Regions from separate parts of the Clostridium sp. CM036 genome, predicted to be linked through region 3. Evidence: predicted binding sites of a transcription regulator. Region 3 holds the regulator's gene; each other region holds the start of a gene.
The links. The regulator LexA, encoded in region 3, represses DNA repair genes until DNA is damaged. The targets are predictions, from matches to a motif close to CNAACANNTGTTNG.
Positions count from the first base shown of each region.

Region 1: a site for LexA is predicted at 5,129-5,142, ahead of ACWJKE_RS06890 (Y-family DNA polymerase). Genes of this name have one in related genera too.
Region 2: a site for LexA is predicted at 2,766-2,779, ahead of recA (recombinase RecA). Genes of this name have one in related genera too.

Region 1 is NZ_CM143652.1:1,446,174-1,457,022, reverse strand. Features, by position in the region: gene ACWJKE_RS06925 (pentapeptide repeat-containing protein) at 1-253, opposite strand, end outside; gene ACWJKE_RS06920 (ABC transporter ATP-binding protein) at 705-1,619, shown strand; gene ACWJKE_RS06915 (ABC transporter permease) at 1,627-2,463, shown strand; gene ACWJKE_RS06910 (hypothetical protein) at 2,778-3,218, opposite strand; gene ACWJKE_RS06905 (hypothetical protein) at 3,467-3,814, shown strand; gene ACWJKE_RS06900 (HNH endonuclease) at 3,972-4,271, opposite strand; gene ACWJKE_RS06895 (2-thiouracil desulfurase family protein) at 4,420-4,836, opposite strand; gene ACWJKE_RS06890 (Y-family DNA polymerase) at 5,187-6,443, shown strand; gene ACWJKE_RS06885 (hypothetical protein) at 6,574-6,837, shown strand; partial or broken gene ACWJKE_RS06880 (IS1595 family transposase) at 6,938-7,744, shown strand; gene ACWJKE_RS06875 (hypothetical protein) at 7,864-8,352, shown strand; gene ACWJKE_RS06870 (IS3 family transposase) at 8,502-9,332, opposite strand; gene ACWJKE_RS06865 (transposase) at 9,338-9,874, opposite strand; gene ACWJKE_RS06860 (helix-turn-helix domain-containing protein) at 9,989-10,672, shown strand; gene ACWJKE_RS06855 (IS3 family transposase) at 10,747-10,849, shown strand, end outside.
Region 2 is NZ_CM143652.1:475,598-486,446, reverse strand. Features, by position in the region: gene rny (ribonuclease Y) at 1-1,377, opposite strand, end outside; gene recA (recombinase RecA) at 1,676-2,731, opposite strand; gene pgsA (CDP-diacylglycerol--glycerol-3-phosphate 3-phosphatidyltransferase) at 2,895-3,440, opposite strand; gene rimO (30S ribosomal protein S12 methylthiotransferase RimO) at 3,424-4,761, opposite strand; gene ACWJKE_RS02210 (FtsK/SpoIIIE family DNA translocase) at 4,946-7,264, opposite strand; gene ACWJKE_RS02205 (ClpP family protease) at 7,448-8,113, opposite strand; gene dapG (aspartate kinase) at 8,170-9,360, opposite strand; gene ACWJKE_RS02195 (YlmC/YmxH family sporulation protein) at 9,376-9,651, opposite strand; gene ACWJKE_RS02190 (M16 family metallopeptidase) at 9,737-10,849, opposite strand, start outside.
Region 3 is NZ_CM143652.1:838,955-849,803, reverse strand. Features, by position in the region: gene ACWJKE_RS04055 (DUF1349 domain-containing protein) at 1-270, shown strand, start outside; gene ACWJKE_RS04050 (ATP-binding protein) at 615-1,790, shown strand; gene ACWJKE_RS04045 (ATP-binding protein) at 1,780-3,366, shown strand; gene ACWJKE_RS04040 (methionine gamma-lyase family protein) at 3,516-4,796, shown strand; gene lexA (transcriptional repressor LexA) at 4,903-5,511, opposite strand; gene ACWJKE_RS04030 (hypothetical protein) at 5,731-6,204, shown strand; gene ACWJKE_RS04025 (tyrosine recombinase XerC) at 6,273-7,271, opposite strand; gene purB (adenylosuccinate lyase) at 7,654-9,084, opposite strand; gene ACWJKE_RS04015 (DUF378 domain-containing protein) at 9,332-9,538, shown strand; gene ACWJKE_RS04010 (hypothetical protein) at 9,762-10,849, opposite strand, start outside.

The DNA of each region.
Region 1 (10,849 bases), 610 kb from region 3:
AATCACAATTTTCAAATCTCACATCCATAAGTTCTATACGTCTAAAAGCTATTTTATTAAAAATAACTTTTTTAAATATAACTTGTTTAAAATTTACCATGTCTGCTTTATGGTTTTCTAAAGAGCAATCACTAATTTTTCCATAAGAAAATATAGCTTCATCCACTATGTTTTCTTTAGATAACTCTAGGATATCTAAATCACTATCAAAGGTAGGTCTTAAAACCTTCGTTTTTAGTTTAGTGTTTTCCATGTGTATTACCTCCATTTTAATCTAAAAACAAATAACCCTATGTAAAGGTATGCTCTAAACGAACATTTCATTTATTCTTTCTCTATAATTATAACATTTTTTCACTAAATAAAAAGTTAAAGGACTGTCTTTTGTAGGGCAAAATTTTGGAGCAGAAAAGTGGGATAGAATTTATAGGAGATTTTAGAGGTTGAATAATATAGTGTCTATGATATACTTTAAAAGTAAAAATTATTTATGTTTTAAAAATATGAGGTGAGTGAATATGATGTATCCACATGGAAATATGTAAGGGCTATACTTTTTATAAAATAAGTTGTATTTAGGCGAATTATCGGTATAATTTTAGATAGGAAAGCAGATCATGTAAGCGAAGCAAATTTCGCTTTGAGCATTGTGTATCTGCTCGTTATGTTAGTTTTGTAATTATTCAGTTGATAGGAGTGATACCATGAGAAACATAATAGAAGTTAAGGATTTTGTAAAGAAATATGATAAATTCACAGCAGTCGACAATGTTTCATTCGAGGTAGAAGAGGGAAGCATTTTTGCGTTTTTAGGTCCAAATGGAGCAGGTAAAAGCACAACCATCAATACTCTGTGTACCATATTTGATAAGACATCAGGAACCCTGACTATTGACGGAAAAGACGTTTCGCATGAAAAGGATGATGTTAGAAGTGTTATTGGGGTTGTTTTTCAGGAAACGACATTGGATAATAAAATGACCGTTCTTGAAAATTTAATTATGCATTGTCATTTTTATGGTATACCCAAAAGTGAAGTCACAGAGCGTATCCAATTTGTTTTAAATTTAGTGGATTTACTGGAGTGGAAAAAAGCAATGGTAAGCAGTCTGTCCGGCGGGATGAAACGTCGTGTGGAAATAGCCAGATCGCTACTACACTACCCAAAAGTATTGTTCTTAGATGAACCAACCACAGGTCTTGACCCTCAAACAAGGGCTCATATATGGAATTATATTGTAAAGCTTCAAAAGGAGAAGAATATTACTATTTTTTTAACTACGCATTACATGGATGAGGCCGAAATTTGCAGCAAAGTTGCCATTATGGATGGTGGTAAAATAGTTGCAATGGACACTCCGTATCGTTTGAAACAGCAATATACAAAGGATAAAGCAAATATTACAACTAGTGACGAGCAAGGTCTTGAGGCACTGCTAGACACTGCGGGGTTTAAATACATGAAAAAAACTGGTTATTATTCGATTGAAGTTAATAGTATACCAAAATTGATGGAGTTATTAAGTCAGCAGAAAGAGTCGATAACGGATTTGGAAATTAAAAAAGGCACATTGAATGATGTATTCTTAGAAATTACCGGAAAAGATATAAGGAAGTGAGAAATTTATGGATATTATATTAGCTTTATGGTTTAGAAACATTAAAATTTTTGTTCGCAATCGTGTTCAGCTTGTTTTCACGATTATCATGCCATTCTTCTTTTTATATGTGTTTAGTTCGATATTTAAAAATGACAATATTCAAAATCCAGTAAACTATATGCTCGCAGGTATTGTAATAACGACCGTCTTTCAAACTTCCCTTACTATTGCGACAAGTACAATTGAAGATATTGTTTCGGGATTTATGAAGGAGGTGCTAGTAAGTCCTGTTAAAAGAATTCAGATTGCCGCCGGTCAGCTATTATCAGCAGCAACAATAGCAACCATGCAGGGTATTATTATTCTAATGATTGGTTATTTTATAGGGCTTAAATTCACATCCTGGATAACACCATTTGCGGTAATCTGCGTGATGATTGTTGTTGGACTTGTGTTTTCGGGGTTAGGATTGTTTTTAGCAGCTCTGGTTAAAAATTCACAAACTTTTCAAATTGTAATAACGGCGATAACAATGCCGATGACATTCCTTTGTGGCGCATATATTCCGCTTTCAATGTTACCAAAAACAATGCAATATGTTGCTTATCTCAATCCAATGACATATACAACAGCATTTTTTAGAACTATCATACTGGAAAAGACGTCTTTAACAACCGATCAAATGGTTGCGGAACAGCTTGCTTTTAAAATAGGGGATTTTGTAATTACACCTCTTATTAGCATGGCGATTGTAATCATTTTTGGGATCGTGTTTTTACTATTATCAACCTATGTTTTCTCAAGGGTGGATTTTTCAACAATTAATCGCTCAAAAAGTAAAGAGGCTGATATATGGAGTTAGTAATAATATGAGCAATGAGTATTAGCTAAGCAAAGTAATAAAGATAAACCTATATGTTCTGATATGACTGACGCTGATAAAAAGGCGTTAGTTTTTATTATTTAAGGTATAAATTCCTCCCCCAATTGCTAGAATAGTAAAAATTGCTCCTACTATATTATATAACATAAATTTGTACCCCTACTTTCTTCATAATAGATTAGAGTTGCGACTTAATCCGTAGAAAAATTATACCATTAAAGTATTAAACTCCAATCTATCCTTTGCTTTTATATTAAATATGCCTTGACCTTCTGATATTAAATAATTAGTACTTAAACTCCGCTCTGTTCAACTTCACATTTCAATGGTACATATTTCTCAAAAGGTATTTTAAAATTATCCATATTTTCAACTTTGTTAAAAAATTCTTCTACAGAGTTGCAGTCGTATTCCCATAAATTTGTATCTAACCCTTGTAATTTAGCATTGGGTTTAAAGTATATTGTAAGTCTTAATTGCTCCATACCGTTATATTCTCCATCATCTAACTCAAAAGTAAATTGTCTAACAAACTCCGAATAAAATAAGGCTTCACCTTTAACTTCTTCTACTCCACATTGAAACAACAGACCATCATCAGCACAATCAACTTTGATACTAAAAAACTTTTTAAAAATTTCCAATGCCAATTTAGAATTTGGATTATTAAAATCAAACTTTGATTCACTTAACATATTAATTAATACTTCTTTGGATTCATTAGCATTTATCATTTTACCCTCCATTAAAATCTTATTTGGTACATAATTTTTTATTAATCTGACGCAACTCATAGGAATATTGTACCATTGAGTTATGCAAGTTGTCACAAATACCCTATTTTTATAAACACTAGCTATATTTCGGCATAATTTTTAATTTATGTATGTTATAATGCGAATGCAACATATCCAATAGGGGGAATATTAAATGAATAAAAACAAATTTTTAGCTAAGATTATAAGTTGGAGGTTCCTATAAAATGAATAATGCTGATATTAGCAAACGGTTATTTGAATTAGAGAATAAACAAAGAATGCTATTTATAGGAGTTTGTAGAGCACTAGAAAAGCTTGGAATAGAACAAGATGACAATTTAGAATTGTTTTGTATATCGCGATTTTCATATGAAGGTTTTGAAAATTTTAAGACGTTTTTATTAGAAAATTCAATTAAGCTTCATAATGAAAATTTAAGCAAAGTTAAGTTCATAAATGATTACAACGCCATTTTCTCAGATAAAAAATTATTATTATCTAAGTTAATGGAATTAGTTGATAAATCAGATGAATTTGAACAAATATGTAGTTTATATTTTGATAGAATATAAGTATTTATTCAAAAAAATGGTGTGATTCCATTAGGTAGGAAGCCTTACGGCTCCTTTCCCCTCTAAGAACCGTACTTGTGTGTTTCCACACATGCGGCTCAAGCCCTCTCTTTACCTCAAACAAGTTGGTATTTGAACTTTTTGAAAGCCTTCTTAATCAGTTTGTATCCTTCTTTGCTGTTAGGGTTCCACTTGATTGTTTTTGATGTAATAATTCCAAGTTGTCATACCTTTCATCACCGCCTAATTTAGTAGGTACAACATGATTAATATTTAAAGACTCTTCTCCAACTAATGATTGTTTACACACTCTACATTTGTAATTACTGAGTTTTGCTAACTTCATTCTGGTCGAAACAGTATCATTTATGAAATCTTTCTTATCTCTTTTTTCAAAATATTCTTTTAAACTACCATCATCAGGACTATTCGTATATTTAACTACAGCGTGCCTCACTACCGGTAACGCAGTTTATCACGAAACACTACTAATTAGCGACTTCTTGTCGCACAGTAATATAAGAATATTGTTCAATTAGTTTACTATAGGTTGTGCTCATAACCGGTTTCATTTCCATAAGTAGTAACTTACGAATTGAGTAAACTTAAAAATTATTGGAGTCTACTACCCTAATACCTTTTTCAATGATGGCTTCAGTAAATAAACCATGCCCCTCAATTAAAGTACCACTAAAAGACCCATCATAGATAGTGTTTACACCACAAGTAGGACTTCTTGACTGTAATATTGCTAAATCTATCTTTTGTCCCTTAATTTTCTCCATTGCAAGTTCTACTCCTTTGCGATATTCTGCATCTACATTCTCACCATTCTCAGACATTACAATGCCGTTTACTATCTCAGCACATGCCCTTGGGCATTTCATACCTGTCAGCAGTTCAGGACATATTTCAATCACAGTATGTCTTTGTATAAATTCAACTACACTTCTATTCAAATTATTTCCGCCATTATATTTGCAGTTTTGTCCTATTACACAGGCACTTACTAAAATATTCATGTACATCTCTCCCAACAATTCGGATTTATCCACGCATTATATAAATAATGTTTACTTCACAATAATCTACTGTTGCGACTAATACAATTATTTAATTATACTATTATTACCGTAAATTGGATATTAAAAAGAATGTATGATTTTAACCAAATATTAAATGGTTACATAAGAATTTAAAACTTGAGATTATAAAAATAATCTGAAATTTTCATTAACTACGAAATAATATTTTTGCGTATGCTATCCCAAATTTGCTTTTAAAAAGTAAGCAAGTAGTATATAATAAATATAACGAACTGATGTTCTAATATGAGTAAATAAGATTAATAAAAAGGAAGATGATTTATGCTATGAGTAAATTAATATTTCATATTGACGCAAATAGTGCCTATCTCTCATGGGAAGCTGCGTATAGACTTCAACAAGGTGAGCAGTTAGATCTTAGAACAGTACCATCTGTAGTAGGCGGAGATGAAGAAAGCAGGCATGGAATTGTTTTAACTAAATCAATGCCTGCTAAAAAATTTGATATTCACACAGGCGAGACTTTATATAGTGCTAGGGCTAAGTGTCCTGGAATAATAATTGTACCTCCAAGATATTCATTATATATGAAATGTAGCGAGGCTATGCATCAAATATTTTTAGAATACACTCCAATTATTCAGCGTTTTTCAGTTGATGAAAGTTTTTTGGATTTTTCTAATATGGAACATTTATATCCTGACTATTTGAAACTCGCTGAAACTATAAAAGAGAGGATAAAGAATGAGCTTGGGTTTACAGTGAACATAGGGATATCAAATAACAAACTGCTTGCAAAGGTAGCTTCAGATTTTAAGAAGCCAGATAGAATTCACACACTTTTCCAAAATGAAATAAAAGATAAAATGTGGCCATTACCTGTTGAAGATTTATTTATGGTAGGTAGAGCGACAGCACCTAAATTGTACAATTTAAATATTAATACCATTGGGGAATTAGCAAATTATAATTTAGATATTTTAAAGAATAAATTAAAGAGTCACGGTCAAGTTATTTGGAATTACGCCAATGGCATCGAGTTTTCAGAAGTCCGCAAGAGCAATTATATTAAAGTGAAGGGTATAGGCAATTCTACAACAATAGCCTTTGATGTGGAAGATAAAGACACGGCTCATAAAGTATTACTATCCTTGTGTGAAACAGTTTCCATGCGTTTAAGAGATTCACACAATTGTTGTACTGTGATAAGTATAAGCGTCAGGGGTAGTGACTTAATATTTTATTCTCGTCAAAAGAAAGTAGATGTAGCAACTGACTCTACTCGCAAAATATATGAAATAGCATGCTATTTATTTGATAATGTTTGGAAAGGTAATCCAATAAGACACTTGGGGATACATATCACAGACTTTTGTAGTAATGAGCTTTATCAGTGTTCGTTACTAGATAGTTTTGATTATGAAAAAGATAAAAAGATAAATGATACCGTTGATAAAATAAGATTAAAATATGGGCCAAAAGCTGTAGTTCGGTCTTGTTTTCTTCATTCAGGACTAAATAGTATGTGTGGTGGAATGGCAGATGGTGAGGAAGATTATCCATTAATGAGCGCAATACTTTGAGGAGGTTTATAATAAATGAAGGTTTTAGCATTACCTGTAGAAATGGTAAGGAATTTAGCAATTAATAGTTTTGTACAATATTGGTTTATATATGGAGAAAACTAAATATATAATGGTGGTGTAATTTATTATGAAAATAATCGCAAAACCTATCGAAATGATTTGTTGGTTTGATAAAAAGGGTATTATTCATCCTTTGAAATTTAGATTCGAAAATCTAGATGACTCCAATTCTGTAGTGAAAGTAGACAGGGTCATAACCAGGGATAAGGAAAAATTGGCTGGAAATGAAATGTTAGTATTTAGGTGTCAAAGTATTATAGCAGGTATAGAAAAAATATATGAACTTAAATTTGAAGTTAGAAGTTGTAAATGGATGATCTATAAAATGTGAATGAATATAACTAATTACTATAGAGATAAAATTTACGGCATTTCTAGTTTGCAATTTACTTATATTTTAGGCTTTGTTTTAATTTAGTGTTGAAATTTGATATATTTGTAAGTCTTGCAATAAAACTTTCACCGATTTTACAAACTCTGCTACTTATAAGAGTAAGAAACCATTAGATAAATGGCTTAAATATGCTAAATGTATGATTGCAGGTTACTCTATTAGAAAGAGTGCTAAAATTGTAGAGATTAACATTGCAACAAGTTTCTTTTGGAGACATAAAATACTTGATTGCATTAAGTCATTTTTTGGTGTAGGATCTGTTGATGGTGTAATTGAGGCTGATGAAGTATTCTTCGAAGAGAGTTTCAAAGGTACAAAACCTTCTAAAATGCCGACAAAATCTCGTAAGAGAGGTAAATAAGTTAAAAAAAGAGGTATTTCTAACAAGCAAGTGTGTATTGCTAGTGCCATTGATAGACAAGGTAATTTAATTATGGAGTTACTATGTAAAGGTAGAATGACACACCAAGAGTTAGAAAGGCTCTATGAAGGTCGTATAGGGGATAACTCTATCCTTTGTACCGATAGTCATAAGGGTTATGTTCAATTTACTAAAGATTTTTCATTGGAACATAAGCGAATAAAAAGAGGGAAACACAAAGAAGGAATTTACCATATTCAACACATTAATGCTGTACACAGCAAATTGGAAAAGTGGATGGATAAGTTTAATGGTGTTGCAACTTAATATATCAGCAATTATATGTACTGGTTCAAATGGTTGCAACTATTTGAAGAAGATAAAGAAGTTATTAAAATCAAAAAATTTATGGTTCAATGTAATGTAGCCCACGCTTATACTAAAATATCAGATTTCAAAGAAAGAGAACCTATTTTTGTTTAGTGTACATTTATATTGGAATTGATTATGTAATTATTATTCAAATATGATATAATTTAGTGCACAATTATGATATTGTAAAATTAATTTTTATTTGACTTATAGAGATAGGAAGTGATGTAATGGGATTGTTAATAGAAAGCATTATTTTATGTTTAATCTTTTTCGTAATTTGCTTTTTAGGAACTGGAAGTGACGAAAAAAATATTAAAAGTTTTGGTTCATACCCAGATGAAATACAAGGCATAATAATCAATAATGATAGGTTGAAAAATAAAATTGTAAGGAAAAGTTCTCATATGTCGTTTATATCAAATGTTTTTATATTCTCTATAGTGTTGTTTTTATTTGGATTTATTATAAGAACTGATAGTTGGAAACAAAATTTTATAAATATCTTTATTTTAGGTGAGGTTCTTAATGCTTTTGATTTTTTCTTTATTGATATGATTTGGTGGAGAAATACAAAAAGAGTAAGATTTAAAGGAACAGAAAAATTAGATATTGCATATAAAAATCCTAAAAAGCACATTAGTTCATTCTTGAAAGGAATTATTGTTTTTGTGATTGTTGCATTAGTTGATACAGTAATGTTAACTTTTTTAAAATAAATTTCAATTTATCTGATTTAAAAAGCAAAACAAGGGAAATCAAATGATATGCTCCCCTTATGGTGAATTGAACCCTAAAAGTTGAACAAAATATTTGAACAAAATATTTCATGTATGGGACTAGTAGTTTAATGTAACTGCTGGTCCTTTTACGCTACTGATTTTCTATAATTAACTGGACTTAACCAATTCAAACTTTGTTTGATTCGATCATTGTTATAGTATTTGATATAATCGATTAATTCCATCTTTATTTCTTCCATTGATGTAAATTCCCTTATATACAATAGCTCAGTTTTTAAAATACTAAAAAAGTTTTCTACTACTGCATTATCATGACAGGTTGCTTTACGTGACATACTTTGTTGAATTCCTTTTGCTATTAATTTATTTCGATATGATTTTTGTTGATATTGCCATCCCTGATCCGAATGCAAAATAAGTCTCGTGTTATCGGGTATTTTTCTAAAAGCCTCTTCCAATGTATGATTAATTTGCATCATATTTGCATGGTCATTAAGATCATAACTAATAATTTCACGATTATATAAATCCAGAATTACTGATACGTATGTTTTTTGCCCACAAAATGAAATTTCACTGATATCCGTTACCCATTTCTGATTAGGTTTGTCCGCTTTAAAATTCCTGTTTAATATGTTAGGTGCGATTTTCCCAACATCACCCTTATAAGAGTTATATTTCTTCATTCTTACACAACAAAACAGTCCCAGAGAATTCATTAATTTTAGTACCGTCTTATGATTAATTATATATCCGAGTTTGTGTAACTCCGCTGTAATACGTCTGTAACCATATGTTTTTTTATTTTTATCAAAGAGTTCTATAATCTTTTGCTTTATTTTTTTATACTTATCTAGTCTGTTCATTCGTTTTATATAATAATAGTAAACACTGTGTGGAATTTGTGCTATATCTAAAAGCAGCGTGATTGTGTATTTATGCCTTAATTCATAGATTACTGTTACCTTTTCTTTGGTGTTTGCCTGGATTGAATTAAGGCATTCAATTTTTTTGTGTAATCTAGCTCCGCACGAAGACGCTCGTTTTCATTGTAAAGAGCCTTCTCCGTTTTTGTTTGTAAATCGCTTAGTTTTAAGTTTTTACAAGTGCTGATTATATTCTTTATAGGTTCTCCTTTTTTTCGGCCACGATGATCTATAGCTAAAAATTCTTTGCCATTTTCAATATAGAGTTTTTTCCATCTAAGAACTAAAGATTCATTAAGATTATATTTAGAACATATCTCATGTTTTGAAAGACCACTATTTATTAATTCTTCTGCAACCTTTATTCGAAAGTCACCTGTATATTTATTCCGTTTTCCATTACGAGGTATAAGTGCATCGTCGCCATGTAACTCCTGAATTTTTTCCCATCCTCGTATTGTTTGGGGAGCGACATCATATTTTCTTGCTAGAGCATTGCGTGAGCCATTATTAGCTTTCTTCCATTCATCAAGTATTTCTAAACGCTTTTCAAGTGTGTATTTTACTTTCAAAAAAAATCACCCCTTATATAAACAATTATAATACTTTGTCCAATAAAAGGGGAGCAGTTCATGGTAGACAGTTAAAATAATAAAACTGTTTACTATAAGGAGGGCTATTTTTTTATGGGAAGAAAATCAACTATATCAGACCAACAAAAAATTAAGGCTGTAACATCATATTTAAATGGAAAAGCTAGTATGTTAAGTTTATGCAACAAACTTCAAGTACATAAGAGTTCTTTTCAAAAATGGGTAATACGATATAAATCAGAAGGTGAAGCTGGGTTAAAACATTCTAGCAAAAATACTTCTTATACTGCCAAAATCAAGATTAACATTGTAAAAGAATATCTTGATGGGCATGGCTCACTGAATGATTTATGCATTAAGTATCATATTTCGTCAAATACAGTTTTATGCAATTGGATAAAGAAGTATAATGGTCATGAAAACATAAAATCTTCTGGAACAGGAGGAAAAATAATCATGACCAAAGGACGCAAAACTTCTTATATTGAACGCATTGAAATCATAAAGTACTGTATTGAAAACAATAACAGTTATAATAAAACTGTTGAAAAATATAAGGTATCTTATCCTCAGATTTATACCTGGATGAAGAAGTATAATCAGTTTGGTATTGAAGGGCTTTTGGACCGACGTGGAAAGCCAAAGGCTGAAGAGTTAATGACAGAAGATGAAAAGCTAAAAGCTCAATACAAGCTTTTAGAAGCACAAAATAGAAGATTACGGATGGAGAATGCTCTTCTAAAAAAAATCCAAGAGATAGAAAGAAGGCGATATTAAGCGAAGCTAGATACGAAGATACTTATCTTGCAATCCAAGAATTATCTAACAAAGATAAATTTCCTATAACTGAGTTGTGCATTATAGGCGGCGTTAGCCATTCTGCATATTATAAATGGCTACACAGAGAAAAAAGTAACCGAGTATTGAAAAACGAAGAATTATTAAAGCTTATTT
Region 2 (10,849 bases), 360 kb from region 3:
TGACTTTTCTACACCTTCATAAGAATTTGCAATTTCTTCTAATTTTTCCAATCTTTTAATATAAGCTTCTAAAGTTTCTCTTCTTGCACCTGGTCTTGCCGCTGATATAGCATCTGCCGCTTGAACTAGTATTGCTTCAAGGGATTCTAACTCAACGTCACCGTGATGCGCTGCAATAGCATTTACTACAATAGAGGACTCATGGTGTTTTTTAGCTATTTCTGAACCTATAAGCGCATGTGGACCTTCAACTTCATGATCTACAGCTTTACCTATATCATGAAGTAGACCGCATCTTTTAGCGAGTGTTGGGTCAATTCCAAGTTCAGATGCCATAAGTCCAGCTAAATATGAAACTTCTATAGAATGCTTTAATACATTTTGACCATAACTGGTTCTGTATTTAAGCCTTCCAAGCAGCCTGATAATTTCCGAATGAAGTCCATGCACTCCTGTTTCAAAAGTTGCTTGTTCTCCTTCTTCTTTTATGTCACTATCAACTTCTTTTTTAGCTTTTTCTACCATTTCCTCAATTCTAGCAGGGTGAATTCTTCCATCCACTATTAGTTTCTCAAGTGCTATTCTAGCAACTTCGCGCCTTATAGGATCAAATGCTGAAAGAATTACTGCTTCAGGTGTATCATCTATTATTAAATCTACTCCTGTAAGCGTTTCTAGAGTTCGAATATTTCTACCCTCTCTACCTATTATTCTTCCTTTCATCTCATCATTAGGAAGCGAAACCACATGAACTGTTGTTTCTGCTACATGATCGGCTGCACATCTTTGAATAGCATAAGTAATAATTTCTCTTGCTTTTTTATCAGCTTCTTCTTTTGCCTTAGTTTCAATTTCTTTAATCATAATTGCAGCATCGTGTTTAATTTCTTTTCTAATTTCATCTAATAAAACTTGTTTTGCCTCATCAGATGTCAACCCTGATAATCTTTCTAATTCTCCTCTTTGCTTTGTGTATAAATCTTGTACACTTGCTTCTAGCATTTCACTTTCTTGTTGTTTTTTATTAAGATTTTCTTCTTTTCTCTCCAGCACATCACTTTTTTTATCTAATGATTCTTCTCTTTGGATGTTTCTTCTTTCTAACCTTTGAACTTCATTACGTCTTTCTCTTGATTCTTTTTCTAAATCAGTTCTAAGTCTGTGAACTTCTTCTTTGGCTTCTAAAATAGCCTCTTTCTTTTTTGATTCAGCATCTTTTACACTTTCATCAATAATTTTTTTAGCTTCTTTTTCGGCCTTGAAAATATTTGCTTGAGATATATTTTTTCTAATATAAATTATAACAAAAATACATGCTAAAACAACAACCAAAATAGCACAAACTACTATGAGCATTGTTTGACTTTTAGTATCCATTGATTATCAACACCTCCTTTGCTTATTTCAAATCTATTTAAGAGTAAATATGAAAGCTAGAAAAGGTGCTATATTTAATTGGTAACAATTTAAATATACTAAACCAGTATTTGTATTTATTTTATATTACTTTTCAGTTAATGTCAAGATTTTAACGTTTAAATAAGTCTTTATTCTTACTATTATATAGTAGTTATGATAAACTTTAGCATATTGCATCATAGAATGCATATGCCTGATACCATAATAATATTCCTTAATTATAAGTTAAAGAAAAAAAGCAAGTAAAAACTTGCTTTTATGCTTCTTTTTTACTTGCTTCTTTTTTGCTAACTTCTTTTTTACTAGTCTCTGCGTTCTTGTATAATGGTAGGTTATGTTTTGCTCTAATTTTGTTTTCTATCTCTAACATAACCAAAGGGTTTTCTTTAAAATATTGTTTTGAATTTTCTCTTCCCTGTCCAAGTCGTATATCTCCATATGAGAACCATGCTCCACTTTTTTGTACAATCTCTTCTACAACTCCTATATCTAGAACATCGCCCTCTCGAGATATGCCGTGACCATACATAATATCAAATTCAGTTTTCTTAAATGGAGGAGCTACTTTGTTTTTAACTATTTTTATTCTTGTTCGATTACCCATAAATTCATCGCCTTGTTTAATTGTATCTATTTTTCTAATATCTAGTCTAACAGATGCATAAAATTTCAACGCTCTACCACCAGGGGTTACTTCTGGGTTACCAAACATTACTCCTACTTTTTCTCTTAATTGATTTATAAATACAAGAACACATTGGGATTTATTTATAGAACCCGCAAGTTTTCTTAAAGCTTGCGACATAAGTCTTGCTTGGAGTCCTACATGGGAGTCTCCCATTTCGCCTTCAATTTCAGCTTTAGGCACTAAAGCTGCTACCGAATCCACTACGATAACATCTATAGCCCCAGAGCGAACTAAAGCCTCTGTAATCTCTAACGCCTGTTCACCAGTATCTGGTTGTGATACTATTAAATTTTCTATATCTATTCCTAGTGCTTTAGCATATTCAGGGTCTAAAGCATTCTCTGCATCTATAAATGCAGCTGTACCACCATTTTTTTGAGCTTCTGCAACTATATGAAGTGCAACTGTAGTTTTACCTGAAGATTCTGGTCCAAAAACTTCTATTATTCTTCCTCTAGGTACACCACCTATGCCTAGGCCTATGTCAAGTCCTAAACAACCAGTGGAAATAGCCTCTATATTTAACTTACTATTTTCTCCAAGTTTCATTACAGAGCCTTTTCCGAATTGTTTTTCTATTTGACCCATAGCTACTTCTAGCGCTTTTAATTTTTCATTATTCATAAATTTCCCCTGCGGGTTCACCATCCTTTTTCGACGAACGTTTGTTCTGAATTTAAGTATACACCATTTATTTTATATGGTCAACATACAAAGCAATATCTGCCATTTTCATTTACTAAAGAAATCCTTTTATTTGTATTATTAACAAACTCTAATAATTTAATCACTTATCGACTCTAATTGTACCTTTGTTTTTTACAAAATAGTCAACACCAGATATTATTGTAATAATTACTGCGGCAGCCATGAAAATATTGGTTAACGCATTTAATAACGTATTTGCGTAAGATAAATTTATCAATGCTGTAATTATAGCTACTATTTGAATAACGGTTTTAAGTTTCCCCCATTTACTAGCCGCAATTACTTTTCCCTCTGAAGCAGCTATTGTTCGAAGTCCTGAAACTGCAAATTCTCTAGCAATTATAATCATAGCTACCCAACTAGACACAATCTGAAGCTCCACTAATGAAACAAGTGCAGCAGTTACTAAAAGTTTATCTGCTAGAGGATCCATGAATTTTCCGAAATTAGTTATTTGATTTCTGCTTCTAGCTACATAGCCATCCAACTTATCAGTGAGAGATGCTACTATAAAAACAATTGTCGCCAGTTCTCTTCCATAAGGTATTCCTTTAACCGCCATAAATACTAAAAATATAGGTACTAAAAAAATTCGAATCATTGTAAGTTTATTTGCAAGATTCATAGCACACAACTCCTATTAAATCATATTCTAACGCTTTGGTAACCCTTACTGTTACGAATTCTCCCTTATTATAATCTTTGTCAGATTCAAAGAAAATAGTTCCATCAACTTCTGGTGCCATTTCATAACTTCTACCAAAATAAGTTTTACCATTAAATCCTTCTACTAAAACTTTGTAAATTTTGTCTATTTTTTTACTATTTATCTCTTTTGATATATTTTGTTGCACAATCATTAATTCTTCTTCACGTTTTTCCTTTATTTCTTCTGGAATTTGATTTTTCATCTCTGCAGCTGCAGTACCATCTTCCATTGAGTACTTGAACACTCCCAATTTATCAAATTTAGTTTCATTAATAAACTGTTTCAATTCTTCAAAATTTTCTTCCGTTTCTCCTGGAAATCCAACGATTAATGTAGTTCTAAGGGTTAATCCCTTAATACCCTTCCTCATCTTATTTATGTTTTCTGTTATGATATTTTTTCTTCCTTTCCTTTTCATGGATTTAAGAAGATCATCGCTTATATGTTGAATTGGTATATCTACATATTTGCAAACTTTATCATTTAAAGAAATTTCATTAATAATATCATCCGTCATTTCTTCTGCATAACAGTAAAGTACTCTAATCCATTCAATCCCACTTATTTGAGAAATTTTTCTTATTAATTTATGTAGGTTTTTTTCACCATATAAATCTATCCCGTATCTAGTGGTATCTTGAGCAACTAAAATAATTTCCTTGCAACCATGTTCACTTAAATCCTTAGCCTCTTGTATTATATTCTCCATTTTTCTGCTTCTATATTTTCCTCTAATATTTGGTATTGCACAATATGCACAAGCATTATCACAGCCCTCGGAAATTCTAATATAAGCAGAGTATGTTTCTGTAGTTAATACTCTTTGTCCTTCATTAATATTATCATCACTATAAGTGCAATGTTGTACTTTAATATTTTTTAAAAGAACCTCTTCTATACTACTTACTAACTTGTCATAATCATTAACACCGAGGATTATATCAAGTTCTGGCATCAATTCAATCAGATCCGACCCATAACGCTGAGTAAGGCAACCCGTCGCAATCAATACTGTGCAATTATATTTCTTTTTGTATTCTGACATTTCTAGAATAGTGTCTATTGATTCTTGTTTTGACGATTCTATGAATCCACAAGTATTCACTAAAATTATATCTGCTAGTTTAGGATCATTTGTCATATCATATTTCCCACTTAAACTGCTTATTACAATCTCACTATCAATTCTATTTTTATCACAGCCTAAATTTATAACTCCAACTTTTAATTTTTCCACCAGTCATCCTCCTTGTTTATCAACCTGAGTAACTCCTATTTACCAAATATCATACTACTTGTTTGACTCTTTATGTAAATAATAGCTAATTATTTTTATCTTCCTACATTTGTACCCATAAATTATTGTAAATGTGATTTGCAAATTAAACAAGGGTATTTACAATTATTCTTACATTTTTTTTTTATTGTTCCTTTAACTCACTATCACTTAATAATATTTCCCTAGGTTTGCTTCCATTTCTACCTGATATAATCCCTCGTTCCTCCATTTGTTCAATAATTCTTGCTGCTCTATTATACCCTATTTTTAGCTTACGTTGCAATAAGGAAGTAGATGCTTGTCCATTTTCAACTACTATTCTTATTGCTTCATTTAATAATTCATCAATATCATCATCAATACTTTTATTATTTGAACTACTCTCTATTTCATCTATTATTTCTTTTTCATAGTTTACTTCTGTCGTCTGATTCTTTATAAAATCAACAACTCGTTCAACTTCTTCTTCTGACACAAAAGCTCCTTGTATTCTAAATGGTTTAGCCTCTCCAACCGGATAAAAAAGCATATCACCTTTCCCAAGTAATTTCTCTGCACCAGAGGAATCCAAAATTGTTCTTGAATCTATTTGACTCGAAACTGCAAAAGATATTCTTGAAGGTATATTGGCTTTTATTACACCCGTAATAACGTCAACTGATGGTCTCTGCGTCGCAATTACTAAATGCATTCCTGCCGCTCTTGCCATTTGCGCAAGTCTTCCAATATATTCCTCTACATCATTAGCACAGACCGTCATTAAATCTGCTAACTCATCAATTATAATAACAATCCACGGCAATTTATTTTCAACAATGCCTTTATTTACTAATTCATTATATCCTTCTATACTTCGCACATTGTTTTCAGCAAAACTCTTGTATCTTCTTGACATTTCGTTTACAGCCCAATTTAAAGCACCTGCAGACTTTTTGGGATCTGTTACAACTGGTATTAATAGATGAGGTACCCCATTATAAATATTTAATTCGACAACTTTAGGGTCAATTAATAATAGCTTAACCTCCTCTGGAGAATACTTATAAAGTATGCTTATTATTAATGAATTTATACAAACACTTTTTCCAGAGCCTGTAGCCCCTGCTACCAGCAAATGTGGCATTTTTGTTAAATCCGAAACAACACAGTTACCGCCTATATCTTTTCCTAAACTAAAGGATAAATTTTTGTTTGAAGCTGAAAATTCATTAGATTCTATTACTTCTCTTAAGTATACTGCGCTTAACTCTTTATTTGGTACTTCAATGCCTACAGCTGCCTTACCAGGTATCGGTGCCTCGATTCTTACCCCGGAAGAAGCTAAATTCAGTGCAATATCATCTGCTAGATTTACAATTTTACTCACCTTAACACCAGCATTTGGTTGAAGTTCAAACCTTGTCACTGAGGGTCCTTTTGTAACTTGAATAACCTTTGCTTCAACTCCAAAGCTACTTAGTGTCTCTTGTAGCTTATTGGCACTATTAAGCAATTCTTTTTTATCGTTTTTATTCATTTTGGAAGTATTATTTTCATTTAATAAATCTACAGTGGGGTATTCATATTTATAGTTTGGCTTTGAATTTACACTATTTAATTGAATTTCTTTCTCCAACTCTTGGTTGATAGAATTATCTATATGCCTTTCTTTTAAAGTACGTGCATTGTCATTCCTAACACCACTAACAGTTTCTTCTTTATTTAATCCTTCCGCATCTGTAGCAATTTCATTTGATTTTATAAAATCGATTATTTTAATTTTATTGCTGCTAATATCTTTAATAAATTTATTTTTTTCTCCATTTGGAACTACTAATTCTTCTTGCTTATCATTATTTTCTATATATAAATCCTTACTATCATTTTTACTCGCAGTCTTTTTAATAATAAATTTATCCTTTAAATAAAAAAAGACATCATTAAGCGATACGTTTAATATTATAATAAAGCATATAACATAAATAGCAATAAAAATTATATAGCTACCCGCAGCTCCAAATAGTGTATGTAATAGTACATCAATTGAATAACTAATAATCCCACCATGTAGTACACTTTCTGAATTGTATATCTTATTTATTCCGAGCAAAAAATCTCCTTTAGTGTAATACTTATTTAAAGATAACATTTGTATAAATAATAGTGTATTTATTATAAAAAGTATTATTCCACAAAACTTCTTACTAAAATTTATCTTACCTTTCTTAACGATTTTGCAAATACCAATAAATACTATAAGGAACGGCGAAAGATATGCACCCACTCCTAATATTGCAAAAAGCACATGATTAATCAGATTACCTATCATACCTGATATGGAATTAGAATTTGAACCCCTAGTTGAGAAGATACTTAATAAAATTAATATGCCTATTGTTATTAAAATAATTCCATAAATTTCACTATTAGCATCTACATTACTTGCAACTTTAGATTTAGTTTTAGTTTTTTTTCTAGCCAAAGTATCACCTCTATCCTTATTATTTCTACAAAGTTTAGAAATCTCCTCTAACTTTCAATAGATTTATAAATCAATTTTAAACTAGTTATATAAAAAAATTATTAGATTATATTTGTCATAGTAACAAATCATTAAAAATAGACATAAATAGGCTATTTTAACCTGTTTATATCTAATTTATTTTTAACCTATCATTTCGTTTAATTTTGATAATGCCTCACTAATGCCACCAACCTCATCTATTAACCCATTATCAACTGCTTGTTTTCCTATAAGTATAGTACCCATATCATTTAAAAGCTCATCAGTTTGAAGCATTAATCTATTTACCGTTTCCTTATCAATCTTAGAGGTTCTAATAATAAATTCTGTTATTCTTTCTTGCATTTTATTGAAGTATTCAAAAGTTTGAGGTACCCCTATTATTAGACCATTCATTCTTATAGGATGAATTATCATAGTTGCAGATGGGGAAATGAATGAGTACTTAGCTGCTGTTGCCAGTGGTATACCTATTGAATGGCCTCCACCTACTACAAGTGATACAGTTGGTTTGCTAAGGCTTCTAATCATCTCTGCTATTGCAAGACCCGCTTCCACATCTCCTCCTACAGTATTTAAAACTATAAGAATACCTTTTACTTTATCATCCCTCTCCATAGCAATTAGCTCTGGAATAACATGTTCATACTTAGTAGTTTTTGTTTGAGGGGACAACATCATGTGTCCTTCTATTTGACCTATAATAGACAAAACCTGAATTTTAGTATCCTGAGTTGGGATGTTAGTTGTTCCCAGTTCTTTAATATTTTCAACCTGTTCATTTACGTTTTTTTCAGTTTTCAACATTTTCATTCCTCCTAATCCATTTTATTTTGTGCATTAAGAGAAACTATATACATTTTTTATCCTAATTTAAATTCCCTGTGTAGAGCGTTAATTGCTTTTTCAACATATCCTGTTTCTACAAGGCACCATATAGTCATATTAGAATCTGCTGTTTGCAGTACTTCAACATTTTCTTTAGTTAACGCCTTAAGTATTCTCGCCATAACGCCAGGCATACCTCTCATTTTTGAACCTATAATTGAAAGTTTACTACAATCCTTCACAAATGAATAGGACATATTAAGGTCTCTTATTAAATCAGCAAATTTAGTAAAGTCTTTTTCATCAATAGTAAATATTTTTTCCTTAGGAAAAATATTTATAAGATCTATACTTATAAGATTCTCAGCTAAAATATCAAATATATCATCATAACTAGAACCTGAATTTTCACATATTTTTATTTGAATTCTATTATTCATATGCGTAATACCTGTAATTATATTTTCATAACCTTCATTTCCCAAATTACTAATTACTGTTCCATCACAATCATTCATAGTATTTTTTATTACTAATGGTATATTATACTTTCTAGATATTTCAACTGCCCTTGGGTGTATAACATTTGCTCCTTGATCTGCAAATTGAAAGATTTCATCATAACTTATTTTTTTTATTAAAGTCGCTTCAGAAACTATTCTTGGATCCGCTGTCATAATCCCATCTACATCAGTGTATATTTGAGTCTGAGAGGCCTTAAGTGCTGCCCCTAGTATTGCAGCAGTAACGTCACTCCCACCTCTCCCAATAGTCGTAACATAGGCATTTTCATCCATGCCTTGAAATCCTGCTACTACTGGGGTTTTCCCTTTTTGTAAAATATCCAATATTTTTTTTGTGTCCACATTAAGTATTGCTGCATTGTTATAATTAGAATCTGTGATTATACCTGCTTGTCCACCAGTTAAAGGCACAGCATCAATTCCACTATTATTTAGTTCGCTACACATTATTACAGTGCTTATAGTTTCACCACAACTCATTAGCAAATCTATTGCTAATGGATTTGCTACTTTGAAATTATCATCTACCAAAGATAGCAATGTGTCTGTAGCGTAAGGCTCACCTTTTCTTCCCATTGCAGATACTACTACCACAGGAAAATATCCTTGAACCTTTGCATTTAAAACTTTGTTTACTACAAGCTTCCGCTTTTCCTCTGTTGAAACAGATGTACCTCCAAACTTTTGCACTAATATCTTCATTTCTGTCCTCCAAAATTATATATGAGATTTTTTTAAAAATTCATTATCAACATCAATTATTATAGTTCTGGAACCAATTTTTTTAACATATTCCCAAGGTACTTCAATAATATCATTATTTTTTAAAAAACTAAATTTAGAGCTTCCTTCATTTATAATTAAAAATTTTAAAAGCCCATTCTCATCAATAACTACATCATTATTACCTAAATTGCTATATTTGTCACCATCATTGATATTGATAATTTCATATCTTTCCATTTCACTATACAGTTTTATATTATCTTCCATATTATCATCTCCTTAACAACTCTCATAAAATACTATGAAATCTGTTAAGGATTTATGCATAATTTCTACATTTTTATAGATAAATTTACTTATCCATAGAAATAATATTACCTTTAAAAACTTTTTTAAGCATCTCTTTTTCTTTTCCTACATATGCAGAATTTATTATACCTTTTTCAAAAGTTTTTTGCATGACAGAATTTACCCTTTCCATGTCTATTTCATTGATTTTTCGCAATACGTCTTCTGGCGTATTAATTTTGTTCATAAACATTACTGATCTCCCATTACTAAACATTCTACTGCTTGTGCTTTCAAGCCCTAGGATATAACTACCCTTTAACTGCTCTTTAGCTTTACTTAACGTTTCATTGTCAATTCCGAGTTTAGCGAATTTACTAACCTCTTCTTTTATTGCATTAATAGCAACTTCCACGTTCATTGGACTGAGTCCCGCATAAACGCTTACAACTCCTGTGTTTTTAAACGTAGATATATAACAGTAGATTGAATAGCACAAACCTAGCTCTTCACGGATTTTTTGGAATAGCCTTGAGGATGCTCCTCCGCCTAATATATTGCTTAGTAAGATTAACGTGTATGTATCATCATTTCCAAGACCTACACCAGGTATTCCAAGACTCACATGGAATTGCTCAATATCTTTTTTTCTGAAATAATGTTGATTTAATATTTCAGGGCTACTATATTTAGTAATATTTTTGTCTTTACAACGCCATTTACCAAAATACTTTTCAACAAGACTTTCTATCATTTTCATGTCAAATTTACCTGAAATAGATATTACTGAGTTTTCGGGTATATAATGCGAGTCAATATAATCTGCTATCATTTTTCTACTAAAAGATTTTACAGTATCAATCGTTCCTAAAATCGGTAACGAAATAGAATCTGCACCCCAGATTGCTTTTGTGTGTAAATCTGCTAAAACATCTTCTGGCGAATCTTCACTCATATTTATTTCTTCAACAATTACGCCTTTTTCCTTCTCAATATCATCTTCTGATAAATTACTATTGAAAATCATATCTGAAAGAATATCTAAGGATAGTTCTAAATGAGTGTCTAATGCTTTTATATAAAAACATGTAGCTTCCCTACCTGTAAAGGCATTTATTTGACCACCAACATCTTCAATCGCTTCAGCAATTTGTTTTGCAGTTCTATCACACGTTCC
Region 3 (10,849 bases):
ACAAATCATGGATATTCTGATTGGGCAACTACGGATATTGGAGCATTTGTAAATTGTATGTGGTATAGATTAAGCAGACGAGAGAGTGATTATTGTCTTGAAAATTCCTTTGATGGTGTAAATTTCAAACAGATGCGGATTTTCCACTTGTTTGAAGGTGAAAAAGAAATTAATATTGGGTTACTTGCATGTTCACCAAGTAAAAATTCTTTTAAGGCTGTTTTTACTGAAATGAAGATAGGGGATTGTTTATGGAAAGAGCATAAATAATAAAATGAGAAAATAACATATGTGTAGGCGTTATGATATTAAGTGCTGTATTATTGTATTCCCATTTGGAACACCAGAAACATTTAGTAAATTAGGGATTAAAAAAACTATCTTAATTATTAGAATTTTAGGATTGATATTATTAATAGGAAGTTTTATTTGCTATAGTAATCCTCAGATATTATTTTAAGTAGTTAGGTTACATGTTTCTTAAATTGTTTAGTAATTGTAAAAAAAGTGAATAAGGGGTTTGACTTTGACAAAAAATATTTTGTTAGAATGCTTGACAAAATATTTTTTGTTAGATATAATTGTAAATATAAGTAATTGCGGAGGTGCTAATTATGAAAATTACAACAGGGCAAGCTGCACGAGGTGAAAATTTTTTTAAAAGACCTATTTTAATAAATAAATTATGGAGAAAAATCGATTCAGCTAGTAGTATTATAATTTCAGCTCCAAGAAGGGTTGGGAAAACATCTTTAATGAGGTATATAGAAGATAACCCAAGGGATAAATATTATATAATCTATGTAATTACGGAGTCTGTTTACAACGAAAATAAGTATTATAAGGAAATTGTAAAGGCCATTTTAAATTGCGATTCAATAAAGAAAAGAGACAAAGTAATAAATTCAATTAAAGATTTAGCTAAAACCATTTTTAAAAGTATTGACGAAGTAGGCATAGACACTGTTAAGTTTACTAAGACTATTGAACTTAATTATTATGAAAAGTTTATAGAAATTATGAGATCTATTGATTTAGAAGGGCACAAATTAATTATAATGATAGATGAATTTGCTCAAACAATAGAAAATATTCAACAAAATGAAGGCACTACATATGCAGTTCATCTTCTTCAAAGTAATAGAGCATTAAGACAAAATAGTGATATAAATAATAAATTTCAATTCATATATACAGGGTCCATAAGCCTCGAGGGTATTGCAAGACGAATGGACTCTTCAAAGTTTATAAATGATCTAGATATTTTAAAAGTCACTCCACTAAGTGAATCAGAGGGGAAAAGTCTTATAAATGAACTACTTAAAGGGCTTGATTTCACAATGGATACCGCTACTATAAATCATATGCTACATGAAATTAAGTGGTTGATTCCTTTTTATATTCAACTTGCTATGGATAAAATTCAGGATATTTATGATGAAGATCAAATATGCTCTATATATAATAAATCGGTTGATATAGCAATTAAACGGATGATAGAGGAAAATAATAAATTTAGCAGTTGGCATGAGAGGCTTAAGGTGTACAAAAATAATGACTATAAGTTTATTATAGAAGTATTAAACATAATAGCTATAACAGAAGCTAAGAAGATAACTTATAACGAAATATATGATTTAGCTGTAAAATATAATCTTTGCGAAACATATAAAGATCTCTTAAATACTATTATTGATGATGGATATATAAATAATGATGAGGAGGAAAAATTATATACATTTACCTCTCCTATATTAAGAATGTGGTGGTGTAAAAAAAATGCAAACTAGTACTTTAAGTTTTTATAATCCCAATAATTTATCGCATCAAGAATTAGTTGATAGATTTGTAATAAGGAAAAAAGAATTTCAAAAGATTTTTAAAGATATAAAAAATTCTGACATGAAATATCCAGAGCAGCATTATATCATAGAAGGTCAAAGAGGATATGGTAAAACAACTTTATTAAAAAGAATATACTTTGAAATAAAAGGAGATAAGCAGCTAAAAGCAAAGTTTATCCCTGTTATATTTCCTGAGGAGCAATACAGTATACGGAGACTGTTTAAACTTTGGGAGGTAACGGCTGCGAATCTTGAAATGGAAAATGATGAGTTTGTAGGGCTTTATGATGAAATGGATAAATATGCAGAGGTAGAAGACTACGAAGATATATGCTTTAAAATACTTGAGCAAAAACTTAAAGAAAAAAATAAAAAATTAATACTATTAATAGATGATACTTTCGGTATTCTAAAGAAGTTTAAAATCTATGAGCAGCAAAAACTTAGAGAAATTCTATTAACCTCTGCTGAAATTCGAATTATAGGAGCATCTTCAGAAGTTTTAGAATTTACTTTTGATTATAGTAAGCCCTTCTATAACTTCTTTAATCTGATAAAATTAGAAGGATTAAATTCAGAAGAAACTGTGGAATTTTTTGAAAAGTTAGGTGGAATTTTTAATAAGAAGGGTATAAATGAGATACTTAAAAGTAACAGTGGGAAAATAGAAGCTTTAAGGCGGTTAACAGGTGGGGTGCCAAGAATCATGGCATTACTTTTCGATATTTTAAATGTTGACAACGGACCCGTATTTAAACAATTAGATACATTACTAGATAGAGTAACACCTCTTTATAAACATACAATGGATAGGTTATCTCCAGTGCAACAGGAAATTGTTGATGTTATAGCTTTACGCTTTGATGCCATAACCACAAAAGAAATAGCAGATAAAATAAGAATGCAAAGTAAAGAAGTATCCGCTCAGTTAAATCAATTAGAAAAAAACGGAGTAATAAATAAAACACCTGTAAATAAGAAAAATTATATGTACAAAATAAAAGAACGATTTTTTAACATATGGTATATGATGAGGTTTGGGGGAGAAAAAGAAAAACAGCAGGTGAAATGGCTTGTGGGTTTTTTTGAAAGCTGGTGCAATAAAGAGGACCTAATTAACAAAAGTGAAAAAAATGAAAAAAATGAAAAAAATGAAAATGATTTTAATACCATTTATGTTTTATCTGAAACCTTACTTTCTAATGATCGAATAGAAGAATCCTTAGAAAAAGCTCGCTTATTTTTAAGATCAGCTAATAATACAGATAAATATAATAAATCTATTAATGAATATTTAATTTTTCTAATGGCTAAAAAACAATACAATTCCTTATTTAAAATGTTTAATGAAGCTGAATTTAAGCTAAAGGATAAATTTAAGCCTACTTATTATGCGTTAATGTATTTTATGAAAAATCAAAATGAAAAATTTGAAATTGAGTATAAAAAAGTTGGAAAAGAATTAGAGGAAACTGTTGAAGAGATTATTGAAAAAGTTAAATCATCACCTGCGGTGCTGTAATAGTAAAGAAAGAGACAATTAAATACATACTAATATGATTGATATATAAATAAAACTATTCTACATCGGTATTATTTATGTTACTATTATTACGGTAGTTAAAGTTTAAAACACATAATATATACATAATAAAAAGGGGACCTGGAATCATGATAGACATAACAAAAGTATACCTTCAAAAGAAGTATAAAATAAGTTCAAAAACGCTAAAACTCTATGATATAGCAATACAAGATGTACAAGATGAGTTTAAAATTCTTGATGAAATAAGAGAGTTTAATCAACTTAAGGTTTTGACCGCACTACAAGATGAACGAATTAGCGAATGCCATTTTACAAATTCATCTGGATACGGTTATGGCGATATTGGGAGAGATTCATTAGATAAAGTATATGCAAGAATTTTCAATTGTGAGAGTGCACTCGTTCGGCCGCATTTCGTAAATGGAACACATGCAATTGGAGCGTCCTTATTTGGTAATTTAAGACCTAATGATACCATGATATCGGTATGCGGAACACCTTATGATACACTTCTTAATATAATAGGTATAAATGCTAAGGAGGATATAGGCTCATTAAAAGATTATGGTGTAAAATATAAACAATTAGAATTAAACGATAACTCTAAAGTTGATATTGATTTAATGAAAAAGACACTGATTGAAGATAAGTCAATAAAGCTAATTCATATTCAAAGATCTACTGGATATGGCTGGAGAAAAGCATTATTAATTTCTGAAATAGATGATATTATAAGCGCTGCAAAAGCTATAAATCCAAAGGTTATTTGTTTTGTAGATAATTGTTATGGTGAATTTATTGATGTTACGGAGCCTACAGATGTAGGAGCAGATATAGTTGCTGGATCCCTCATAAAAAATATTGGTGGTGGAATTGCACCTACAGGTGGATATATTGCAGGTAAAGAAGAATATGTACGACAAGCTTCTTACAGACTAACAACTCCTGGAATAGGAGGGGAATGTGGTTCTACGTTTGGAGTTATGCGTTCTTTATATCAAGGACTATTCATAGCACCACATATAGCTATGGAAGCATTGAAGGGCGCTATTTTCTGTGCAAGAATTATGGAACTTGCAGGTTTTGAAGTTCTTCCTAAGTATACTGATAAAAGAAGTGATATAATTCAAGCAATTAAATTTAATGATAAGGAAAAGTTAATTAATTTCTGTAGGGGTATACAAGAGGGGTCTCCCATTGATTCTTTTGTTCAATGCGAACCGTGGGACATGCCAGGATATGAAGATAAGGTTATAATGGCAGCAGGTGCATTTATTCAGGGAGCATCTATAGAATTATCTGCAGACGCTCCAATAAGAGAGCCTTATATAGCATATTTACAGGGTGGATTAACGTTTGATCATGCTAAAATTGGAATACTAATAGCACTTTCAAGAGTTATTTGAACTAGAAAGTAAATATTTATGACTTAATAATAGAATAAAAAAATCCTGCAATTGATATATTCATTGCAGGACTTTTTTGTTACATAAAATCTTTAAAGGTGGATATTTAATACTTTCTGTAAATACCAACAAGTACACCTAAAATTACACAGTCATCAACTATGATAGGGGACATAGTTGAATTTTCAGGCTGAAGCCTTATATGATCTTTTTCCTTGAAAAATCTTTTAATAGTTGCTTCATTATCAATAAGAGCTACAACTATATCGCCATTTTTAGCGGTATTGATTTTCTCAATTATAGCAAGGTCTTTATCCAATATTCCTGCTTCAATCATGCTGCTACCAGAAACTTTAAGCATAAATAGTTCATTATTGGTTTTAGTGAAATTTAAAGGAAGTGTAAATGTATCTTCAACATTTTCAACTGCGAGTATTGGTTTGCCAGCAGTGATTTTCCCTATAATAGGTATATCTATAAGTTCTTTTCTTATGACAGAATCCTTTATTAATTCAATTGCACGAGGCTTGGTAGGGTCTCTACGGATAAATCCTTTTTTTTCTAGTCTTGCTAAATGCCCATGAACAGTCGAAGTAGATCTTAATCCTACGCCATCACATATTTCTCTGACTGAAGGTGGATATCCTTTTAGTTGTACCTGTTTCTTTATAAAGTTATATATTTCACTTTGCTTATCTTTTTTTTCAGTTAACATGTAAACGCCTCCCATTCATAGTATAATTATACCATATAAATGTAATAACATCAAACTTACGTTCTGTTTTATAGTTATTAATAAAAATAAAAAATTATATATTATTATGTATGAATACATAAGTCATTATTAAGGGGTGTTAGTGTTTGATTATTGAAAATATATTTGCTATAATAGTCTATTATGAAAGTATTTGAAATAAATAGATTGGAGTGTTGTATGTCTAAAAATTGTATATTTAATAATAAGAAAATTTGTAATAGTTGTGGAGAATGTGAAGTCTGTGAATTAAATTCAAATAAGAAATGTAATAATTGCGGTAAATGCTTAGAAATGGAAGGTTACGATGTAAAAGCTATAAAAATTGATGAAGTTTTTGAGGATAATGAGATTGAAGGGGTAGAAGAGGTAGACGAAAATATTTGTGACAGGTCTGAAATTAATTTAGCGGAAGAAGTAGATAATGATGAAAATGAAAATGATGAACTACCAAAACTTGAAGATTATGACTCAGTGGTAGCCAGCGATGAATTTTTAAAACTACATAAAGATGAGTTCATACCTGAAAACAATGAGGTTTGGGAATTTATAGATGACATAGACGGGGCAAAAGAGCTACTTGAAAATGAAGATGATAACTCAGGATTACTTCAAGAAGAATTTCCTGGACTTATAAGACTAAAAAAAATATAAGTATTAGAAAGTATATATTACGCATAATGCATTAACCGTATTGCAATACGCGTAATATATACTTTTTTTTATTCATCAGAAAGTGGATTTGACTTAACCGCATTTCTTAATTTATCATTATCTACATGAGTATATATTTGGGTGGTAGATATATTTTCATGGCCTAATATTTCTTGTAGACTTCTAATGTCTACATTTCCATATTTATACATAAGAGTAGCAGATGTATGCCTTAATTTATGAGGAGTATACTTATCTTTATTAAGTCCAGCATTACCTATATATTTTTTTACAATTCTCTCCACAGTGCGTTTATTAATTCTTCCATATTTACCACTTATAAAAAGGGCATCCTTATCTTCAGAATGAATTTTATCTATGTTCGTATTTCTAATAGGCAAATATTTATAAATTGATTTCAATGAAGCTTTATTCAAATAAATGGTTCGTTCTTTATTTCCTTTCCCAATAATAGATAATGTATCATCTTTAAAATCGGATATATTTATACTACAAAGTTCTGACAGCCTGATACCACAATTTAAGAATAATGTAATAATACTATGGTCGCGAATAGAATGCTTATCTCTAGAGCTTGTAGCGTCGAGTAGTGCCTTACTTTCACTTAATGTTAAAAAAACAGGACTTCTTTTACCAAGTTTTGGTGACTCTAAATCTATTGTCGGGTCTATAGTTAGCACTTTAGCCTTAGTGGTTAAATACTTGAATAGAGACTTTATAGATGCAATTTTTCTTGCTTTAGCGTAGTTACCATTAGCCCTATATTTCCCAAGATAGGAGATATAGGCATATAAATCCTGCAATGTAAGGGTTCTTAATGTATCTAAAGTTAGGTCACTAATTATAATGGTCTCAAGAGGTAGAGCATTTTCTGAAGAGACTAGACCTTTGTATATTTTTAAGAACTTTAATAGCAATGATAAATCAGCAGTATAAGCAACAACAGTAGAACTAGAACATCCTTTAATAGTAGATAAATAATTCAGATAATCATTTAGAAACGGTGGGAGTTCATTGTTATAAATAGTATTTATATTCGATTTCATAAGTACCTCCAAAAATCATAATAATGTCGTGAAACTTACATTTCACGACATTATTATACTACAAGAGGGGGAGCAAAATCCTGATTTTTCTAAAATAATAAAAATAAACAAATGTTTTTATTATTTTTATTATTTCCACATGCAATTTGAATTTTATTCTTCGAAAGTTATAGTGAAATCATGGCCTGTGGAGCTACAATATTACCGACTTCAAAAGGAGATTTATACTACCACTGAAATTTTCTATTTGTTAGGTTATGTAACTCTTACTTATAGAATTGGGAGACTTTCCTTCTAAAATGTCGTTAAACTAAAAAAGCTATCAGTTTTGTTTGCATCACTGATAGCTTTTTATAGTATAATTTCTATCCAATACTAAGGATTATACGTTTATAGAAGTTTCTACTCCTAATGCATCTTTATTGGCCTCGATTATTGGTTTTACATATTCATCTATAAATTCTATTACTTGACTTGGAGCTCTACCTACAAATTTAATCGGGTCAATTACAGCAAATATCTCTTCTTTTGACATCCTAAAACTATCATCATTTATTATTCTTTCTATAAGATCATTATTTAAGCCTTCTTCTTTAACGCGTTTTGCTGCAGCCATAGAATGAACTCTAATGTTCTCATGAAGTTCTTGTCTGTCCCCGCCCCTTTTAACAGCTTCCATAAGGATATTTTCTGTAGCCATAAATGGAAGCTCGTGGTTTACATGAGCAGTAATTACTTTTTCATATACTACCATATTTCCAGCTATATTCATATACAAATTTAATACTCCATCAAGTGCTAAGAAAGCTTCAGCTACGGATATTCTCTTATTAGCTGAATCATCTAATGTTCTTTCAAACCATTGTGTTGCAGCTGTTATAGCAGGATTTAATGAATTCACTATAATATATCTTGATAAAGAGCTAATTCGCTCAGAACGCATAGGGTTTCTTTTGTATGCCATTGCAGAGGATCCAATTTGATTTTTTTCAAAAGGCTCTTCCACTTCTTTCATGCTTTGAAGTATCCTTAAATCATTACTGAATTTATATGCACTTTGAGCTATTTCTGATAAAGTATTTAATACTATAGAGTCTACTTTTCTAGAATAAGTTTGACCAGTAACGGGATATGTATCTTCAAAGCCCATTTTATTCGCTACATATTTATCTAAGTCTTTTACTTTTTTCTCATCATTTTCGAATAGATTCATAAAGCTCGCTTGGGTTCCAGTTGTTCCTTTAACCCCTAGTAACTTTATTCTATCTATTACAAAGTCTAAATTTTCTAGATCCATTATTAATTCTTGAATCCATAGGGTTGCCCTTTTACCTACAGTAGTTAATTGAGCTGGCTGTAAATGGGTAAAACCTAGTGTAGGAACATCTTTATACTTTAATGCAAATTCTGAAGATTTACTAATTACATTAATTAATTTTTTCTTAATTAATAGTAAAGCCTTTTTCATGACTATTAAGTCTGTATTATCGCCTACATAGCAGCTAGTAGCCCCTAAATGAATAATACCCTTCGCATTAGGACATTGAACCCCATATGCATATACATGGCTCATTACGTCATGTCGTATTTCTTTTTCTTTATTTTCAGCCACTTCGTAATTCACATTATCTACATAGGATTTAAGCTCTTCAATTTGAGATTCTGTAATATTGATTCCTAATATCCTTTCACCTTCAGCTAGTGCAACCCAAAGCTTTCTCCATGTTCTAAACTTCATATCATCTGAAAATAAATAACTCATCTCTTTTGATGCATATCTACTATTTAATGGTGTATTATAAGAATTTCTCATATTCTGCCTCCATACGTACAATTTTAAATATAAAACAAGTTTCATTCATATTATAACATACAATAGTGCTAAAAGTAATGAAAATGTTCGTATACTTAATTTGTACTTTCCAAATTATTTTTTAGTATATAAATTTATATACCATAACATTATATACGCTTTAAAGAAATTATTAAACAGTTCTAAAATATTATATTTATAATATAATTTATACAAATAGAATAATTATATTAGTCTGGGGGTAATTATGTATAAGCTTAGTATTATCGACAAACTTTCATTCGTGTTTGTATTGATTGGTGCTTTAAATTGGGGACTTTTAGGATTGTTAAATGTTAACTTAGTTAGTCTTATCTTTGGATTTGTTCCCTTCCTTGCTAGAGCAATATACATTTTAGTAGGATTATCTGCTGTGAATATTATTGTTTTCATAGCGAGAAATAAAAAAAATTAGATCCTCTTTTCTATTAATATTATCTTAAATAGTGTAATATTAATAGAAAAATACTCCGTAAATTATTATGGAGTATTTTTGATTATATTAAATCATCTATTGGGTTTCTAGGCCCTCTTAATTGGGCTCAGTTCACAATTGCTAAGTTATACTGGCCTACGTTCCAATACTTTTATTTTAATTTCTGATATATCGATTTTTTCCATTATCACATCCTAGCTAACTAGTTACTTGGAGTTACAGTTGATTGTTTTTCGTCTGGAGTTACAGTTGGTTCTTTTTCATCTGGAGTTACAGTTGGTTCTTTTTCGTCTGGAGTTACAGTGGGTTCTTTTTCATCTGGAGTTACAGTTGGTTCTTTTTCATCTGGAGTTACAGTTGGTTCTTTTTTATCTGGAGTTCCAGTTGACTCTTTTTCATCTGGAGTTACAGGTGATTCTTTTTCATCTGGAGTTCCAGGTGATTCTTTTTTATCTGGAGTTACAGGTGATTCTTTTTCATCTGGAGTTCCAGTTGATCCTTTTTTATCTGGAGTTCCAGTTGATTTTTTTTCATCTGTGGATAGTTTGGGAACGGGAGTTTTTACATTAGGAGATGTCCCTTTAAAATAAAATCTTCCTAAACCCCCAACAATTATAACTAAAATAATTGTTGCGATAATTATCATTGCCTTTTTATTCTTACTAGTTTTCTTATTTCTAGAGAGCGCTTCCCTATTTTCTTTATTTATTGTTTGTTCAGCGCCTGTTACCTTATTCATAACCGCTGTAAAATCTTCTTTTTCATTAGGAACTATTGCTTCGTTCTTTCTCACTGCCTTAAGGATTACCTGTTTTACATTTTTAGGTATATTAAACAAAAATGATAGTATTCCCTTTTGTTCTACAGAGTCTATCTCCTTAAAATTTTCAGGTGATCTGATTACAATAATAGGCTTATTATTGTAATTAGATTGTTTTTCTACATATACTGTAACTGAAAACTCATCACCCTTACTTATAAAAGGGATATAAACCTCTAAAATGTTATCCTTTATTGAAGAATCAAATTTTAAACCTTTTGTTATTGTGGCACCCGCACTCTTTAAGTTAGTCTGTGAACCCTGTATATTTATAGTTAACTCATGAATTGTTTTATTTGATGGGTTCTTAACAGTAATAATGTATGTGCAATGTTCTTTGCCATCCGTTTTTATAGGTTTACCATTTCGTACATTACATAATATTCTAGGTCCTAAATTTCTATAATAATCTAATAGTAATCCAGATATAAATGATATTATTATAGTTATAATTGCAGTTTTAATAATAT